3 regions of the Halomonas alkalicola genome follow, and region 3 is predicted to be linked to each of the others. Evidence: predicted binding sites of a transcription regulator. Region 3 holds the regulator's gene; each other region holds the start of a gene.

The links. The regulator FNR, encoded in region 3, switches genes on or off when oxygen is low (the NO sensors DNR and NnrR bind a similar motif). The targets are predictions, from matches to a motif close to TTGATNTANATCAA.
Region 1: B6N23_RS15410 (Hsp20/alpha crystallin family protein) is a predicted target of FNR. The motif match lies at 2,032-2,045, and genes of this name have one in related genera.
Region 2: ubiT (ubiquinone anaerobic biosynthesis accessory factor UbiT) is a predicted target of FNR. The motif match lies at 2,674-2,687, and genes of this name have one in related genera.

The regions. Positions count from the first base shown of each region.
Region 1 is NZ_CP131913.1:3,277,064-3,283,267, forward strand. Features, by position in the region: gene B6N23_RS15395 (M20/M25/M40 family metallo-hydrolase) at 1-498, opposite strand, end outside; gene B6N23_RS15400 (hypothetical protein) at 659-1,189, shown strand; gene B6N23_RS15405 (VIT1/CCC1 transporter family protein) at 1,237-1,995, shown strand; gene B6N23_RS15410 (Hsp20/alpha crystallin family protein) at 2,169-2,657, shown strand; gene B6N23_RS15415 (DsbA family oxidoreductase) at 2,679-3,317, opposite strand; gene B6N23_RS15420 (SO_0444 family Cu/Zn efflux transporter) at 3,331-4,386, opposite strand; gene B6N23_RS15425 (complex I NDUFA9 subunit family protein) at 4,475-5,383, opposite strand; gene B6N23_RS15430 (zinc ribbon domain-containing protein YjdM) at 5,525-5,866, shown strand; gene B6N23_RS15435 (SUF system Fe-S cluster assembly regulator) at 6,071-6,204, shown strand, end outside.
Region 2 is NZ_CP131913.1:2,174,238-2,180,441, reverse strand. Features, by position in the region: gene B6N23_RS10435 (adenosylcobalamin-dependent ribonucleoside-diphosphate reductase) at 1-2,062, opposite strand, end outside; gene ubiT (ubiquinone anaerobic biosynthesis accessory factor UbiT) at 2,103-2,597, opposite strand; gene hemN (oxygen-independent coproporphyrinogen III oxidase) at 2,873-4,258, opposite strand; gene B6N23_RS10420 (NnrS family protein) at 4,326-4,892, opposite strand; gene B6N23_RS10415 (NnrS family protein) at 4,895-5,515, opposite strand; gene B6N23_RS10410 (YbaN family protein) at 5,593-6,006, shown strand; gene B6N23_RS10405 (Rrf2 family transcriptional regulator) at 6,064-6,204, shown strand, end outside.
Region 3 is NZ_CP131913.1:1,440,848-1,447,051, forward strand. Features, by position in the region: gene B6N23_RS06845 (sulfite exporter TauE/SafE family protein) at 1-280, shown strand, start outside; gene hemN (oxygen-independent coproporphyrinogen III oxidase) at 442-1,764, shown strand; gene fnr (fumarate/nitrate reduction transcriptional regulator Fnr) at 1,862-2,605, shown strand; gene ttcA (tRNA 2-thiocytidine(32) synthetase TtcA) at 2,720-3,649, opposite strand; gene B6N23_RS06865 (3'-5' exonuclease) at 3,733-4,359, opposite strand; gene B6N23_RS06870 (putative nucleotidyltransferase substrate binding domain-containing protein) at 4,426-6,204, opposite strand, start outside.

The DNA.
Region 1 (6,204 bases), 1.8 Mb from region 3:
CTGCAGGTCCAGGTAGATCTGCTCCTTCTTGATGCCCTTGCTGCCGTCGCGCTGGGCCGGGTCGGAGAAGTGGATGGCGCCCAGCGCCTCCACGGTACCGCCCTCGATGCGCCGGTAGCGACCGGGGGCCTGGGGATCCTCGCTGAATAGCGTGACCTCGTGGCCGATCAGCACGTTGGGCAGGAAGGCGTCGGTGTTGATCCAGATCTTGCCGTCCTCGCCGATGGAGCGCACCTGCATGCGGATCTTGTCGGCGTGCCCGATCACCATCACCTTGAACAGGTCGTCGCGGCCCGGGTGGGTGTCCAGCACCACGCCGGCATGGCCCTTGAACTGGTGCAGCTGCCAACTCGCCGGAGCGAAGCTTTCGAAGTGGGGCTTGAGCACGCCGTAGGTCATGGCGGCCTCCAGGCCCACGGGGCTTGGCGCCGCGAGGAGGCGTCGCATCAGCTCGAACTGTGGCTCGGGCATGGGCTCTGTCCAGGGGGTATCGCTCATCGTGTTCTCTCTCTTCGGGGTGAGATCATCGTCCCGGAGCTTACCACCCCGATGCGGCGGCGGTCTGTCCACGCCTGAAGGGCTGTCACGCCTGCCATCGGTCGGGCTATTATGCTGCGCATTGTCCTCAACCGCTTATGCATGAGAAGGAGAGCCAGAGATGTCGTCAAGGATGTCGCCGCTGTTACCCCTCGGACTGGCCGCCCTGCTGCTGGCAGGCTGCGCCGGCGCGCCGCCGGCACCCGCCGAGCGCCCCACGGTTGAGCCGGCGCCGCCCCCGGTGGCGGCAGTGCCCGGTGTCGGTGTCGAGGAGCGCGACTGGCTCCCGCCACTCTTCAGCGGGGTGGAGGATGAGGCCCACTACTATATCAGCCGCCTGCCGGACCGCCGTTTCGTTGCCACCTACGGCGGGGAGGAGCATCCGCGGCCCTGGTATATCGCGGCGGAGCGGCTGGGGCAGATCGGCGAGCCGGCCATTCCCCTGCTGGCCGCGCGGCTCGAGTCCTCGGACGAGTACGAGCTGATGCTGGCGCTCTATGCGCTGATGCTGGCTTCCCAGGACCCGTCGCTGATGGCCGCCACCGGCGGCGATACCCTCGAACTTGGCAGCGTGCTGGACCCGCGCCACAACGCCGAGAATCTCGCCCTGGCCCGGGCCTGGTGGCAGCGACAGGGCTGGCGCTGGGAGTAGTCCGCCAGGCGCCGAACCCGAGTTGCCCAGACTGCCAGGAGGTGAGCATGCAGCGTCAGGACCGCCAGTCCCTCGAGGCGTCGCACCGGCCTGAGGCGATCCGACGCCGGCTGCGCCAGCCGACCCGGGGCCGGAACCTGCCCGATGCGATCCTCGGTGGCATCGATGGTTGCGTGACTACCTTCGCGGTGGTGTCGGGTGCCTTCGGCGCGGGCTTCTCGGCCACGGTGGCCCTGGTGCTGGGATTGGCCAACCTGCTGGCGGATGGCTTCAGCATGGCCATCAGCAACTACGAGGCGATCAAGGCCCAACGGGAACATGTCGATGGGGTGCGCGATGACGAGCACCGCCATATCGAGGTGGTGCCCGAGGGCGAGCGCGAGGAGATCCGTCAGATCTTCCGGCGCAAGGGCTTCGAGGGCGAGACCCTGGAGCGGGTGGTGGACACTATCTGCGCTGACCGGGAGGTCTGGGTGGAGACCATGCTGCACGAGGAGCATGGCCTGCAGACCGAGGGGCTGAGCCCGCTGCGCTCGGCCCTGGTGACCTTCACGGCCTTCCTGGTGATCGGTGCCGTGCCGCTGCTGCCCTACGCCCTGCCGGGGCTGTCCATCACCCGGCAGTTCCTGGCGAGCCTGGGGCTGGCGGCGTTGATGTTCTTCCTGATCGGCATGGGCAAGAGCCTGATCTATCACCAGCCGGTGTTCGCCTCCGGACTGCGTACCCTGATGATGGGCGGTGCGGCGGCGGGGCTGGCCTTCCTCACCGGACATCTCGCCCAGGCGCTGTTCGGCATCGGGGTGTGACGCGGACGCGGCGTGCCAGGCGGGCATCGTCGGCTATTGAGCTGTATCAAGGCGAAGCGTCGGCGCTGGTCTACGCTATCTGGTGCGGCATACGCCGCTCGGGCATTACCGGCTTGGGCGTCGGGCCCGGCCTTGTCTCAGCATGTCTTTCCAGGAACCAGGAGAGCGCCACCATGGCCAAGAAGCCGAAGGAAGTCTCCCCCGCCGTCCAGTCGGAATCTCGGGGAGTCAGTCCCTTCCACGAGTTTGATCGTTTCTTCGACAGTGTCTTCGATCGGGGCTGGATGCCGATGCTGCGCCGCGATCACCCGCTGTGGGAGCGTTTTGCCGCCTTCGAGAAGGGGATGCCCAGGGTCGATGTCATCGAACGCGACGCCGAGGTGCTGGTGCGTGCAGAGGTCCCCGGCTTCGAGCGCGAGGATCTCGAGGTATCGGTCAGCGACCATAGCGTGACCATCAAGGGCGAGCACCGCCAGGAGCACAAGGAGGAGGAGGGGGAATACTTCCGCTCCGAGATCTCCAGCGGCTCCTTCTCGCGCACCGTGACGCTACCCGGCGATATCGACACGGAGGGGGGCGAGGCGAGCTTCAAGAACGGCATCCTCGAGCTGACCCTTCCGAAGCTGAAACGGGCCAGCCGGCGCAAGATCGAGGTGAAGTGATCCTCCGGGGGCCTCTCCGGGCTACCCCAGGGCGTCGAGCAGCCGCTGCGTGGCCAGGAACAGCTGGCGGCGGGGCTGGGCGCCCTCGAGCACGCCGGCGTGTTCGCCGTCCAGGCTGAAGCGCAGCGCCGGCACGCCCTGGATGCCGAGGTCGCGGGCGGTGCGTTGGTCGTCCATCACCGCCTGGTGATAAGTACCCTGCTCCAGCGCCTGGTGCAGGGCGCTGCCGTCCAGCGCCAGGGTCTCGGCCAGCCGGGCGAGGGCCTGGGGGTCGGCCAGGTCCAGGCTCGCCTCGAAGAAACCGCGGAACAGCGCCCTGCGCATGGCGTCGCCCGCCCCGGGGTGATCGGCCGCCTGTGCCTCGGCCCAGGCGGCCGCCTCGTGGGCCAGCCGTGAGCGCGGCTGAATCCGCGGCAGCCGCAGGGTCATGCCGCGTTCGGTCGCCATGGGGTAGACGGCCCGTCCCCAGATGTCATGCAGGTAGTCGCCGTCCGGGTCGAGGGTCGGCTCGGGGGCGGGACGCAGCTCGAAGGCGCGCCAGCGGATCGTCACCTTCCCCCCGAAGCGCTCGGCCAGGGCGTCGAGCTCCGGCATCTCCAGGTAGCAGAAGGGACACACATAGTCGCTGAAGACGTCGAGCGTGATGCGCGGCTGGGTCATGGAGACTCCCCGTTCAGTTTGGCAGGAAAAGGCGGGCGGCCAGGCGGTGACGCAGTGGCCTCACGGCAAGGACCACCAGCACGATCAGCGCCAGCGCTTCCAGCCAGGTGGGCAGCAGCTCCTGAACCCGGGCCACCTGGAGCGGTATGTCGAGTTCCCACCAGCCGGCCAGCAGGTCCACGCCCAGGCCCAGCAGCACGGTGCTTGCCAGGATGCCGGCCAGATAGGCCACAAGCGCTCGGTTGCCCATCTCACGGCGGAACACGCCAAGGGTCGCCAGGCTGGTCACCGGTGCAGCGATCAGGAAGACCAGCACCGTGCCCGGGGAGACCCCGGCCAGCAGCAGGCCGGCGGCGATCGGCGTGGCGGCGGTGGCACACAGGTACATGGGGATGCCGATCACAGCCATCACCAGCATGGCACCCAGGCCGCTGCCCAGCCCGGCAAGCTGCTGAGGCGGTACCAGGGCGATCAGCGCCCCGGCCACCAGCAGGCCGGCCAGCAGCCAGAGGCTGATGTCGTCGAGGATGTCGCTGAAGGCATAGCTCAGCCCGGCGCGGAGCCGGCGCCCCAGGGTGGCAGGCGCCGGACTGGGCGAGGCCCGGGTTCCGCAGCCGCTGCCGCAGCCTCCCCCGCAGCTCGCCGCCGAGGCGGGTGCCGTTGCCTCGGCGACGTGGGTGCGCCCCACCAGCAGCCCGGTGACGATGGCGGTCAGCACCGCGCTGACGCCTCGCGCCAGGGCCATGAAGGGGCCCAGCAGCGCGTAGCTGATGGTCAGGGAGTCGATGCCGATGCCCGGCGTGCCGATCAGGAAGGCGGTGGTGGGGCCGCGGTCGGCCCCTCCGCGGTGCAGGGCCAGGGCGGTGGGAATGGCGCCGCAGGAGCAGAGCGGCAGCGGGGCACCGATCACCGCGGCGCGGGCCACGCTGCCAAGCCCCTGGCCGCCTACCCAGCGCGTCAGGGCGGCCTCGGAGATCACTCCCTTGATCAGGCCGGCGATACCCAGGCCCAGCAGCAGCCAGGGAGCGGCCGAGAGGGCGACATCGAGGATGGCCAGCAACAGTGTCATGGTGGGCTCCAGAAGGCGGGCAGGGGCTTGGGCGGCATCCTATCACGGCCCGCAGGCGAGCGAGGGGAAATGCGGGGGCGCGGTGCGCTCAGCCGGCGGCCAGGCAGGCCGGCAGGCTGTCATGTAAGGTGCGCGGCACGATGCCCAGGTCGTCGAAGGTGCCCACGTCCTCGCCGACCAGGGTGTCCTGCTGCATCAGGATCACCTGGTCCCGGGTCAGCGGCGGCGAGGGCAGGGGGGCGAGCAGGGCAGCCACGAGGCGCCAGGCCGCAAAGGGCACCGGCAGCAGGTGGCGCCGGCACGCCAGGTGGGCCAGGACCTGCTCGACGATCTGGCGGTAGGTGAGCTGCTCCGGGCCGCCCAGCTCGAACAGTCGGCGCTCCAGCGGACGTGCGCCGCTCAGGCGCACCGCGGCACGCGCCACGTCATCCACGTGCACCGGTTGCAGCCGGGTGCTGCCGCGGCCAAACAGGGGGAAGGCCGGCAGCCGTGCCAGGCGCACCAGCGCCGTGAGGAAGGCGTCGTCGGGGCCGAACAACACCGCGGGGCGCAGCAGGATCGCCTTGGGCAGGGCATCGATCATGGCACGCTCCCCGGCGGCGCGGGCACGCACATAGGCGGAGGGGGAGCGCTCGGCGACACCGATGCCGGAGACATGCACCAGTCGGCTCACGCCGGCCTCCCGAGCGAGACGCGCCAGGCGCTCGGCGCCCGCGACGTGGATCGCCTCGAAGGTGAGGCCGGCACGGGGCCGTTCCACATAGAGGCTCACCGCGTTGATCACCGCGCCGCTGCCGGCAAGGGCAGCGGCGACCTGGGGCTCGTCGCGCAGGTCGCAGGCCACGGCCTCCACGCGGTCACCGGCTTCCAGCCAGTCGGGCAGGTGCGGGCGCCTTGCCGCGATGCGCACCGAGCGGCCGGCCTCCACCAGTTCGCGCACGATAGCGCGGCCCAGAAAGCCGGTGCCGCCGACGACCGTGGTGGGGGCCTCCTGCATGTCGCGTCCTTCGTGCTGCCGGGAAAGTCCCTATCCTGCCAGGCTCGGGGTAGGGCGTCATGTCCGGTGGGTCACGGCTGGAGCCCGCCCGCACGGCGGTGTAGGCTTGGCCGCTTCCATCAATCCTTGCCGGAGCCCGCCATGAGCGACCTTCCCCACTGTCCCGCCTGTGATTCCGCCTTCACCTACGACGACGGCCTGCAGTATGTCTGCCCGGAGTGCGGTCACGAGTGGTCCCGCGAAGCCGCCACCGACGTGGCCGACGAGGCCCCCCAGGTGCGCGACGCCAATGGCAACCCCCTGGCCGATGGCGACACCGTGACCGTGATCAAGGACCTCAAGGTCAAGGGCTCGTCGCTGGTCGTGAAGGTGGGCACCCGGGTCAAGAACATCCGCCTGGTGGAGGGCGACCACGATATCGACTGCAAGGTCGACGGCATCGGCCCCATGAAGCTGAAGTCCGAATTCGTAAAGAAGGCCTAAGCGTCAAGCCGGCCTCCCACCGATAGCTCCTGCCAATGAGAACGATTGTCGTTATTGATGGGATCGGCGTCGAACGTGCCGGCATCTTCCCCGCCGAACCCGCGAAACCCTCCGCTGCTCTTCACATCGGTTCGATACAGGACTAAAATGGTCCCCAATCGAGGCGCGGCCCCGTTCGGGCCGCGCGCCACCGAGGAGGGCCGCATGCTCAAGCTTTCGCGGCTGACCGACTACGCCGCCGTGGTGATGGCCCAGATCGCCCGTCATCCGGAGCACTCCCATGCGGCAGGGGAGCTGGCCGAGGCGGTGCAGCTGCCGCACCCCACGGTCTCCAAGAC
Region 2 (6,204 bases), 730 kb from region 3:
CGTTGTGCTCCTCGCCGTCGTAGATGATCTTCTCGTCACCGGCAAGCTCAATGGTCTCGCCGTTCTCCAGCTCGAACACGTAGGTGGTGTTCTTGAGATCGTCCTCGCGCACCAGCACGCCCTGGAAGGCCTCCGGGTTGAAGCGGAAGGTGGTGCAGCCCTTGAGCTTGCTGGCGTAGGCGTCCAGGTAGAGGTCCTTGAACTCCTCGAAGGCGAACTCGGTGGGCACGTTCACCGTCTTGGAGATGGCGGAGTCGACCCAGGCCTGGGCGGCGGCCTGCACCGCCACGTGCTGCTTCGGGCTCACCGCATCGGCGGTGATGAAGTAGTCGGGCAGGTCGCTCTCCACGGCGTCGGCGGCGATGAAGTGGCGGTAGGCCGCCAGCTCGAAGGAGACCACCTCCACCTGCTCCTTGGTCTTCTTGCCCGACTGGATCACGTTGCGGAAGTAGCGGTGCGAGAACGACGGCTCGATGCCGTTGGAGGCGTTGTTGCCCAGCGACAGCGAGATGGTGCCGGTCGGGGCGATGGAGCTGTGGTGGGTGAAGCGCGCGCCGTGCTCGGCGAGCTGGGCGACCAGCTCCGGCTCCACCTCGGCGACCTTCTGCATGTAGCGGCTGTAGCGGGCGTGCAGGATGCGGCCCGGCACCTTGTCGCCGACCTCGTAGCCGTCCTTCTTGAGCTCGGGACGCTCGCGCATCATCTTCGGGGTGATCTCGTAGTCCTCGGCCAGCGCCGGGGCCATGCCCTTCTCCCGGGAGAGCTCGAGCGCCTGCTTCCAGCCCTCCACGGCCAGGTTGCGGCTCACCTCCTCGGTGAAGGCCAGCGACTCCGGCGAGCCGTAGGGGATCTTGAGCATGGTCAGGGTGGAGCCCAGGCCCAAGAAGCCCATGCCGTGGCGGCGCTTGGCCTCGATCTCGCGGCGCTGGCCGGGAAGCGGCAGGCCGCTGATCTCCACCACGTTGTCGAGCATGCGGGTGAAGATCGCCACCACCTGGCGGTAGCGCTCCCAGTCGAAGCGCGGCTTCTTGCCGAAGGGGTCGATGACGAAGCGGGTCAGGTTGACCGAGCCCAGCAGGCAGGCGCCCTCCGGGGGCAGCGGCTGCTCGCCGCAGGGGTTGGTGGCGCGGATCTCCTCGCAGAACCAGTTGTTGTTCATCCGGTTGACCTGGTCGATCAGGATGAAGCCCGGCTCGGCGAAGTCGTAGGTGGAACGCATGATGGTGTCCCACAGCTCGCGCGCCTTGATCACCTCGACGATGCGGCAGGCCACGCGGCCCTCGGCGTCGACGGTGTAGCCCTCCTCGATCACCGGCCAGTCGCGGTAGAGCAGCTCGCTCTCGTCGACGTCGTCCTTCTCGCCGGCGTGCAGCGGGAAGGCCAGCGGCCAGTCGGTGTCGTTCTTCACCGCTTCCATGAACTCGTCGGTGATCAGCAGGCTCAGGTTGAACTGGCGCAGGCGGCCCGCCTCGCGCTTGGCCTCGATGAACTGGCGCACGTCGGGGTGGCCGACGTCGAAGGTGCCCATCTGGGCGCCGCGGCGCCCGCCGGCGGAGGCCACCGTGAAGCACATCTTGTCGTAGATATCCATGAACGCCAGGGGGCCGTTGGTGCCGGCCCCGGCACCGAACACGAAGGCGCCCTTGTGGCGCAGGGTGGAGAAGTCGTAGCCGATGCCGCAGCCCGCCTTGAGGGTCATGCCGGCATCCACCACGGAGTCGAGGATGTCGTGCATGGAGTCGCGGATGGTGCGGGACACCGTGCAGTTGATCAGGCTCACCGCCGGCTTGTAGGCCTCGGCGCCGGCGTTGGACATGATCCGCCCGGCCGGGATGGCACCGTTCTCCAGCGCCCAGCGGAACTTCGGCAGCCACTCGTCGGCACGTTCACCCTCCACCGCGGCCAGGGCCCGGGCCACCCGCTCCCAGGTGGCACCCACGTCCTTGTCCACGGGCTTGCCGTGGCGATCCTTGAGGCGGTACTTGGAGTCCCAGATGTCGCGGGACGGCCCCTGCAGGGGGACCTCGCTGGATGACTTCACGGCCTTGGTGGAAGTGCTCATGCGGATGGCTCCGGAAGAAAGTCGGTTTATCGGAAAAGGGTCAGGTCGTGCGTCTCGCCAGCCGCTCCAGGCGGACCAGCAGTTCACCGAAGGGCCCCTGGGCCAGCCCCTCCTCGCGACCGTCGAGGAGGTTCTTGACCATCAGGCCGAGCTCGGTGTCGCCCTCGATCAGCAGCCGGCGCTGGAAGAACAGGGCGTCGGGGTCCTCGCGGCGGGTGGCCAGGCAGAGGAACTCGCGCCAGCCGCCGCGGATGGAGGCCTCGCCGGGCTCGGTACAGACCCTGAGACGCTCGTTCTCGAGGGTCAGGGTCAGCGCCACGCCGAGATCCTCGATGGCCAGGGTGATGCGGCGCCCCTCCAGGGCGTCGAACTCCCCCTCGGCCAGGGGCTCGGCGAAGGTGCGGTTGAGCAGCGGTTCCACCAGGCGGCGCTTGACGCCGACCGGCACGCGCGGATCGACGGCGCGAATCAGGCGGGCGGGTGCGGGAAGGCGCGGCAGGGCCTGTAACGGTAAAGGCAACAACGGCAGGGACATGACAGCTCTCCTGAGGATAACCACGCGGCCGAGGCCGCCGAACCGCTCATCCTAGGCCGCTGCTCCCCGGGCTGCACTGACATGCATCATGTCGCCGGACAGCCCTCGATCACCCGCGGCCCGCCTACCATATATAGACCATATCGCCTCGGCAAGCCCCATATCTGGTGCAGGCGAGGCGACATCATGACCCATTTTCATTTGACAGCGGAAGAGCCGCGGCGTGGCGCGGCCAGGGGCGGGAGACGGCGCGCCGGCCGGCTGCGCCGACTCGCTCAGACGGTGCGCGAGTAGCGGTTCTCTTCGGGCTTGAGATAGGCGTCGAAGGCCATGGCGGCATTGCGCATCATCAGCCGTCCGGCGGGCAGCACCTCGATCTCACCCTCACGGATCGCCAGCAGGCCGTCGTCGGCCATCTCCTGCAGCTGCGCCAGGGCGTCGGCGAAGTAGCCGCGGAAGACGATGCCGTGGGCGGCCTCGATGGTGGCGAAGTCGATGCGGTTGTGGCACATCAGGGCGTTGATCACGTCGCGGCGCAGGCGGTCATCGGCGTTGAGGCGGTAGCCGCGGAACACCGGCAGGCGCCCTTCCTCCAGGCGATGCTGATACTGGGCGGTCTCCTTGACGTTCTGGCTGTAGGTGTCGCCCACCTTGCCGATGGAGGTGATGCCCAGGGCGATCATGTCGCAGTCGGCGTGGGTGGAGTAGCCCTGGAAGTTGCGCTGCAGGGTGCCGTTCTCGCGGGCCAGGGTAAGCTCGTCGTCGGGCAGGGCGAAGTGGTCCATGCCGATATAGACGTAGCCGGCGGCGGTGAGGCGGCGGATGGTCAGCTCGAGCAGCTCCAGCTTGCGCTCCGGCGGCGGCATGTCCTCGGGGCGGATCAGCCGCTGGGCCTTGAACAGCTGGGGCAGGTGGGCATAGCTGTAGCTGGCGATGCGGTCCGGCTGCAGGGCGATGATCTTGGTCAGGGTGGCATCGAAGCTGGCCACGGTCTGGCGCGGCAGGCCGTAGATCAGGTCGACGCTCACCGACTGGAAGCCGGCGTCGCGGGCCGCCTGGACCAGTTCCACCACCTGCTCCTCGCTCTGCAGACGGTTCACCGCCTCCTGGACGTCACGATCGAAGTCCTGCACCCCGAAGCTCAGCCGGTTGAAGCCCAGGTCGTGGAGCTCGTGGATCTGCTCGGGCGTCACGGTGCGCGGGTCCACCTCCAGGGAGAACTCGCGCTCGGCGGGCGGGGCGAAGTGGAAGGCCTCGTCCAGCGCCGCCATCAGCTCGCCGAGCTGGGCGTTGCTCAGGTAGGTGGGCGTGCCCCCGCCCAGATGCAGCTGGGTCATGCGCCGCGACTCGTCGAACAGCGCGCCCTGCACGCGGATCTCCTGCTTGAGCCACTCGAGGTACTCGGCGGCCCGCTCGGTGTTGTGGGTGATGATCTTGTTGCAGGCGCAGTAGTAGCAGAGGCTCTTGCAGAACGGGATATGCACGTAGACCGACAGCGACTTGGGCGTCTCGGCCCGGTTGCTGCGTTCGGCCGCGGCGCGATAGTCGTCCTCGGCGAAGGCCGCATGGAACTGGGGTGCCGTGGGGTAGGAGGTATAGCGCGGGCCCGGACGGTCGTACTTCTCCACCAGGGGGCGATCGAACAGCAGGTCGTCTTGCATCGTGAAACAGCCTCTTTAAACCGGGTGGCGGCACCGCGGCGCCGCCGTATGGGGCAGAGTATGCCATTCAGGGTCCGGCGCGTCGGTACCCTTCTCGAGGTAGCTGACCTGGATCAAGCCTGCGGCGCACCGTGCGGCGGCACCAGTGGAGCAGCCGCCAGGCGGCGAGCCCCCAGGCCAGGCTCCAGGCGAGGGCAGAGCCCCACAGCAGCAGCAGCCACCCCTCCCCGGCATCCAGCGCCAGCAGGCGCAGCAGCGCGGCCAGGGAGAAAAGCAGCGCCAGGGGCAGCAGCAGCGTCTCCGCCTCGGGGCGCGCCTTGGCGCGCAGGATCGCCTGGCGCAGCATGATGCCGGAGGCCAGGGTGCCGAGCGCCCCGATGGTGAAGGCGTGCAGGGTGGCGCTGGCGTGGGGCTGCTGCCACCAGGCTCGGGCCAGCAGCAGCAGCAGCAGACCCACTCCCAGCCAGGCGTAGCCCACCATGAGCCCCAGCAGGTCGGGTCGCCCGCGGCAGGCCCAGGGCCGCCAGCGCCATAGCCGCCACAGCACCAGCAGCCCGGCCGCCAGCACCAGCCCCGCGGCCAGTGGCCTCAGCGGCGGCCACAGCATCAGCAGCGGCGTCACCCCGAGCAGCACGATCAGCGCCGCCTCGAGGCGCGGCGCGACCCCCCCGCCCCGGCCTGGCGCCGGTTCGCCATCAGGTGGCCGTTCACCGCCGGCGCCAGCACCCGCCCGCCCATGAACACCATCAGCAGCACCAGCCACAGCACCCCCTGATGCATCACCAGCACCGTGGTCGGCATGGCGCCCAGGTGGCGCCAGACCAGGGTGACCAGGGCCAGCAGGCAGAGCAGGCCCAGCAGCGGCGAGAGCACCCGGTTGCGCCACTTCTTGGCGGCGATGAAGCGCGGCACCAGGTGCCAGGCGACGAACAGCACGAAGCCGGCATCGGCCAGGATCACCGGCAGCGCGCCCGGCCAGACCAGGCCGCCCAGGCGAGCCAGCAGCCACAGCCCGACCAGCAACCGCAGCCGGCGCGGCGGCAGCGGCCCGAGCAGGTAGCCGGCGATCACCGCCAGGACGAAGCCGAACAGCAGCTCGCGACCATGTGCCGCAGGGGAGGCCAGCAGCGGCACCTCCTGCAGGTGATAGAGTGACAGCAGGGAAAGCGGCACCAGCAGGGCCGCGTGCAGGGCCGCCAGCGGGAAGAGCCAGCGCCAGGCCGGAACGGTGGAAGCGGTTCTCCCGGGGCGATTCACGGAAGGCTTTGCGTCACTCTTTAACATGCATGTAAAATACTATTTATCGAGCATCGCCGCCACGGGGGAGGTTCTGCATGACACACCCGGTCTCGCGTATCGCCTGGAGCGGGCTGGCCTATGGCTGCATCGGCCTGGGCACCGCCGGCCTGGTAGTGCCGCTGCTGCCCACCACGCCCTTCCTGCTGGTGGCGGCCTGGGCCGCCCCCAAGGGCTCCCCGCGGCTGGCCCGATGGCTGCACGCGCATCCGCGCCTGGGCCCCACCCTGCACGCCTGGCGGGAGCAGCGCGCGGTGCCGCGCCGGGCCAAGCGGCTGGCGCTGGTGCTGCTGCTGATGAGCTGGCTGGTGCTGTGGGTCGGCGGTGCGGCGCCCGCCGTGCTGGCACTGACCGGGCTGCTGTTCACCGGCGTGGCGACCTTCCTGCTGACACGACCCGATGCCACAGGCGCAGGCTCTCTCACGGCGATGAGAGAAAAAGTGATAGAATAGAAGCATATTACATAATTAAGTTTGACTAATATCAAGCCGATAGGTGCCAACACTCGTATGCATCTGACCCGCTTTACCGACTACTCCCTGCGCGTGCTCATCTACCTGGCGGTGAAGGGGGAGGAGCGCTCCACCATCCACGAGATCGCCGGGCGCTTCGAGGTCTCCCGCAATCATCTGATGAAGGTGGTGCAGGAC
Region 3 (6,204 bases):
GGCCGTGGCGCTCGGCGCGGTGTGGGGCTGGCTGCCCTGTGGGCTGGTCTACTCGATGCTGGCCTGGAGCCTGGCCATGGCCGACCCGCTCAAGGGGGCCGCCCTGATGGGCGCCTTCGGCCTCGGCACACTGCCGGCGCTGCTCGCCACCGGCCTGGCGGCGCGCCAGCTGGGGGGGCTGATTCGTCACCGGGCCACCCGCAACATCGCCGCGCTGTCGATCATCGCCTTCGCCCTGTGGCAGCTGTGGCTGATGCTGCCCGCTCAGGGTCACGGCTGATTCGGCACTATTCCACGCCGGATTGACGCAGCTCAACGCCGCCGGCGTCTAGCCGCCCTAGCATGGAGAGCACATCCATAGCCGGGAGCGCCGTCATGCCCGTTCAGGCGAAACGCAACGATCGCGCCGGGCCATCCTGGACTGCCGGAGGCAGGCCCTCGATGCAGTACCATGACCACGACGGATCGCACTACCTCACCTACCCCGACGCCGCCCGCCTGGCGACGGGGGACGGCCCCGCGGCGCTGACCCGGGCCCTGGCCGAGCGCTCCCCCGGCGCGCCGCTGGCGCTGCACGTGCGCCTGCCCTTCTGCCGGCAGGCCTGTCGCTTCTGCGCCTCCCAGCGGGTGCCCTCACGGGACAGCCGCCAGGCCGACCCCTACCTCACGCGGCTCGACCGCGAGATGGTGCTGGTGAGCCGCCTGCTGGGCCGCCTCCCGGCCGTGCAGCGCCTGCACTGGGGCGGCGGTGCCCCCGCCTTCCTCTCGCTGGACCAGATGGGCGACCTGTTCGACCGCCTCGACGCCCGCTTCGGGCTGTCCGGCGCCCGAGGGCGCGACTTCAGCATCGAGATCGACCCCCGCGAGGCCGATGTCTTCACCCTGCGCCACCTTCAGGCGCTGGGCTTCAACCGCCTGAGCCTCGGCGTCCAGGAGCTCGACCTGCGCGTCCAGAAGGCGATCAACCGGGTCCAGCCCCGGGTGCTGACCGAGTCCCTGGTGGACGAGGCCGAACGCCTCGGCTTCCACTCCCTCAACCTCGACCTGATCGTGGGCCTGCCGCTGCAGACCCCCCGGGGCTTCGGCGAAACCGTGGAGCAGGTGATCGCCATGACCCCGGCGCGCATCACCCTGCGCCGCTACGCCCACCTGCCGGAGCGCTACCGCCCCCAGCGCGAGATCGACGCCGAGGATCTGCCCGACGCCGCCACCCGGCTGGCGATCCTCGAGGCGGCTCGCGAGCGGCTAGATGACGCCGGCTACGTGCACATCGGGCTCGGCCAGTTTGCCCGCCCCGATGACAGCCTGGCCCAGGCCCTGGGGGAGGGTCGCCTGGCCCGCGGCCTGCAGGGCTACACCCACTACCCGCCCGGCGACCAGCTCGGCCTCGGGGTCGCCGCCCTCAGCCGGGTCGGCGATACCCTGGCCCGCAACGCCCTGAGCCTGGCCGACTACGAGGCGGCGCTGGACGCCAGCCAGCTGCCCGCCAGCGCCGGCTACCGGCTGGACGCGGTCGAACGCCTGCACCGGGATGCCATCGAGGCGCTCGCCTGTCGCCGCGAGCTGGATCTGGCCGCACTCTCGCAGGCCCATGGGCTCGACGCCGGCGCGGCCCTGGCCGGTGCCCTCGAGCGCCTCGCCCCCTTCTGCCGGGCGGGGCTGCTCGAGCGCCACGGCCAGTGCCTGCGGGTAACCCCCGACGGGCTCTGGGGCCTGACCCACCTGCTCGCCGCCTTCGATCCCCAGGCCACCCCGGTGGCGTAAGCCAGGCCGGGCGGGCCTACCTCCTTGGAGGTGGTTTGCCCTGCCCGAAGTTTCCTCCATAATGGTCGACATGATCATGATCAAGGAGGAGGCGGCCATGCCCGATAGCCTGACCGGACGGCGGCGCTCTGTACTGCACGAGACTCGCTGCCAGACCTGCAGCCTGAGTTCGCTCTGCCTGCCGCTGGCCCTCGAGGTTCAGGACATGGACCAGTTCGACGCCATCATCCGACGGCGCGCGCCCCTCAAGAAGGGAGAGACCCTGTTCCGCCAGGACAGCCCCTTCACCAGCGTCTATGCGGTGCGCTCGGGCAGCCTCAAGCAGGTGACCACCGAGGGCAGCGGCGACGACCAGCTAACCAACTTCTACCTGCCCAGCGAACTGGTGGGGCTGGACGGCATCGACGAGGAGCAGTATCCCGGCACGGTCGTGGCCCTGGAGACCACCACCGTGTGCGAGATCCCCTTCGATCGCCTGGACCAGCTGTCGGAGTCCCTCCCCGAGCTACGCGGCCAGCTCTATCGCAGCATGAGCAAGGAGCTGCGCGACGACCGCCGCATGATGCGCCTGCTCTCTCGCAAGACTGCCGACCAGCGCCTGGCCAGCTTCTTCACCAGCCTCTCCGACCGCTTCCGCCGGCGCGGCTACTCCCCCTACAGCTTCCGGCTCTCCATGTCCCGGGCCGATATCGGCAACTACCTGGGCCTGGCGGTGGAGACCGTCAGTCGCATCCTGGGCCGCTTCCAGAGCCAGGGCCTGGTGGAGGTCTCGGGCCGCGAGGTGCATATCCTCGACCTGGAGTCGCTGATCCAGGTCGCCGAGGAGGAAGGGGCCAAGTAGCACCGAGCCGCCTGGCCTTAACCCCTCACGTAGAAACCCCCATCGGGCGAGTGCCCGATGGGGGTTTCTGGTTTTCGAGCCATGAGTTCCCGAGCCCTGGCGCCGGCGTCGGGGCTACTCGTTCAGCAGTTCGATGCGGCTGGCCTGCCGCCGCGCCTGCGCCTCCTCGAGCCCGGCGAAGTCGAACAGCTCGCGGTCGGCCAGCTGCGACGGTGCCACGTTGGTCACCGCCTTGAACATGCTCTCCAGGCGCCCGGGGTGCTTCTTCTCCCATTCGGCGAGCATCTCCTTGACCACCTGGCGCTGCAGGTTGGGCTGGGAACCGCACAGGTTGCAGGGGATGATCGGGAAAGCCATCAGCCGGGCAAACTCGGCGATATCCGCCTCGCGGCAGTAGGCCAGCGGGCGGATCAGGATGTTCTTGCCGTCGTCGGAGAGCAGCTTGGGGGGCATGGCCTTGAGGCTGCCGCCGAAGAAGAGGTTGAGGAACAGCGTCTCGAGGATGTCCTCGCGATGGTGGCCCAGGGCAATCTTGGTGGCGCCGATCTCCTCGGCGAAGCCGTAGAGGGAGCCGCGGCGCAGCCGCGAGCAGAGCGCGCAGGTGGTCTTGCCCTCCGGCGTCTTCTCCTTGACCACCGAGTAGGTGTCGCGCTCGAGGATATGGTACTCGACGCCGATGGACTCGAGGTACTCGGGCAGCACCTGCTCGGGGAAACCGGGCTGCTTCTGGTCGAGGTTGACCGCCACCAGCGAGAAGTCGATCGGGGCGTTGCGCTGCAGGCTGCGCAGGATCGAGAGCAGGGTGTAGCTGTCCTTGCCGCCGGAGAGGCAGACCATCACTCGGTCGCCCTCGTGGATCATGCCGTAGTCGATGATGGCGTTACCGACCTGGCGGCGCAGGCGCTTCTGGAGCTTGTTGAACTCGCGCCTGCCCCGCGCATCCAGGGCATCGAGGAGCGGCGAGGGGGCCTCCTGCTGCGGGGAGCCCCCGGCGGGGGCCTCGGCGTCGGTGTCGCGGGGGTCGAAGATCACGGCGTCTTGCATGTCGGTCGGCGCTGCCAGTGCGGGCAAAAATGACGGGCGCCCATCCTACCATCGCCGGCGACGTCAGGCGACGCCGTCACGCCTCAGGCGTCGCCCCGCAGGGCGCTGGTCTCGCGCTCCAGGCGCAGGAAGATCAGCGCCGTGGTCACCGCATCCCCCAGCGCCGTATGGCGCCCCATCACCGGCACGTCCAGCAGCTCGGCCACCTTCTCGAAGCGCGGCGCCGACTCCACCTCGGGGTGGCGGCGGCGCAGGCGGCGCAGATAGTGCTGGGCCACGTCGATGGTGGCGTTGGGCAGCTCGAAGCCGACGCGCGGGCGCAGCTCGCGATTGAGGATCGCCAGGTCGAAGTCCAGGTGCCAGCCCACCAGCGGGCGATTGCCGACGAAGTCGAGCAGGCGCTCCAGCGCCTCGTCCACCGCCATGCCGCCCTCCAGGTCGATGCCGCGCAGGCCGTGAATGCGGATCGAATCGCCACACAGCGAGGCCGGGCGCGCCAGGCGCAGGTCCAGGGATTCGCTGGTCAGCACCCGGTCGCCACGCACCTTGACGGCGGCGATGGAGACCAGCTCCGCGCTGCGCGTATCAAGCCCGGTGGTCTCGGTATCGATGACCACCATCTCGTCACCGGTATAGGGGTGGAAGAGCCAGGCGTAGTCGCCGTTGGCGTGCCGTCTTCGGTCGGCAGCGCGCCGCAGGACCTTGAGCATGAGGGGTCTCCTGTTGTGATTGTCGTTCCTTCGTGCATCGTCATGCCTTCGTGCAGCCTCGGGCCGTCACGAATACTCCAGATGAAAGCGGTGCGAGAGGCGCTGCTTGAAGTCCTTGACGATATGCAGCGCCTCGCGCAGCAGGTCGCGCTCCAGCGAGGAGAGCTCCTGTACCACCACGCGGTCGGGCTTGCGCTCGCCACCGCTGTCCAGATGGGCGAGCTGCTGCTTGAGGCGCAGCTCGGTGAACAGCGACAGCGCCTCGCCGAGGTCCTCGGCGAAGCGCGGCTCCAGGCGGCCGTCCGCCGCCAGGGCATCCAGCCGCTCCAGGGTGGAGGTCGGCCGGATGCGCCGCTCCAGGGCCATCACCCGCACCCCGTGAACGATGGGGAAGATGCCGCCCTTCTTGATGTCGATGCCATGCTGGGGCCGCTTGAGCGAGCCGAACAGGGTCAGCGGCGTGGAGAAGCGCAGGATGGTGCGGGCGAAGTAGGAGAGCAGCAGCTCGTCGCCGGAGCAGCGCGCGAACAGCTCGTCACGCACCCGGTCGAGCAGGGCCGGGTTACCGGCCACCGCATGGGAGTCGAGCATGATCGCCAGCTTCATCAGGCTGTCGCCGTCCCGCTTCTCGGCCCAGCGGGCGATGCGCTCGCGCCACTGGGTCACGGTGCCGACCCACTCGGGGTTGGAGACCATGATGTTGCCGGGACAGGGCGGGTAGCCCAGCTCGATCAGGGTCTCGGTGAGCCGCTGCATCTGCTCGGCGCAGCCGGGCCACTCCAGGTCGTCGGTCAGGATCAGGCCGTTGTCCTGGTCGGTCTTGAGGATCTGCTCGCCGCGCCCCTCGCTGCCCATCACCATCAGGCAGCTGTCGCGGTGGTAGCGTTCGTCGACCAGGAAGCCCCAGGCCTTGTGCATGATCCGTCCGTTGAGCGCCGCCAGCAGGCCCATGGCGAAGCGCAGCTTGACCCCCTGGGCCATCAGCGCCTTGACCAGCTCGGGCGTGCGGCGACTGGCGGCGGCCAGGGCCTCGAGGCTCTCGGCCTGCTCGACCTGCAGGCTGACCACGTAGCTGCGGCTCGAGAAGTAGCTGAGCACGTCGGTGAGCTCGACGACCCCCACCGGCACCCCCTTCTCCACCACCACCACCCGCTCCACCTTGTGGCGGGTCATCACCACCAGCGCCTCGAACAGGTACTGCCCCGGCCCCACCGTGATCAGCTCGGCGCTGCCGATCCCGTCCAGGGCACTGTCACGGTCGCGCTCCTCCACCACCAGGGCGTTGAGCAGGTCGGTCTTGGTGATCATGCCGGGGCCGGCGTCACCCGCCACCAGCAGGCTGTCGGCATGGCGCTCGTTGATGGTGGTCACCGCCTCGGCAATGGTCGTGGCGGCCGGCACGATCAGCGGCTCACGCATGCACTCGTCGACCCGGGCCAGCATGAAACCGGCCATGGTCACCCCGCCTTCGGCGCGCTGCTCGGTAAGCAGGCGCGCCTTGTGGGCCAGGGTCTGGCGGAAGAACTCCGCGAAGGGGGGACAGTCATCGCAGAGCTCGAGGAAGAGCGCCTTGGGCAGCAGGTAGCAGAGGCTCTCCTGCTCGGCACGGAAGCGGTAGCGGCTCTTGCCGTTGAGGATGCTGATGGCGCCGAAGAGGTCGCCGCGGGTGTAGTGGCCGATGCGCGAGCGGGCCGCGGGCAGGGTGGGGTCGACTTCCGCCACCTCCCCCTTGTGGATCAGGAAGAGGTTCTCACCGGCCTGCCCCGTTTCGAGGATGATCTCGTCGCGATCGAAGTAGGCCAGGTCCACGCCCTGGCGAACCCGCTCGCGGCCTGCCTCGTCGAG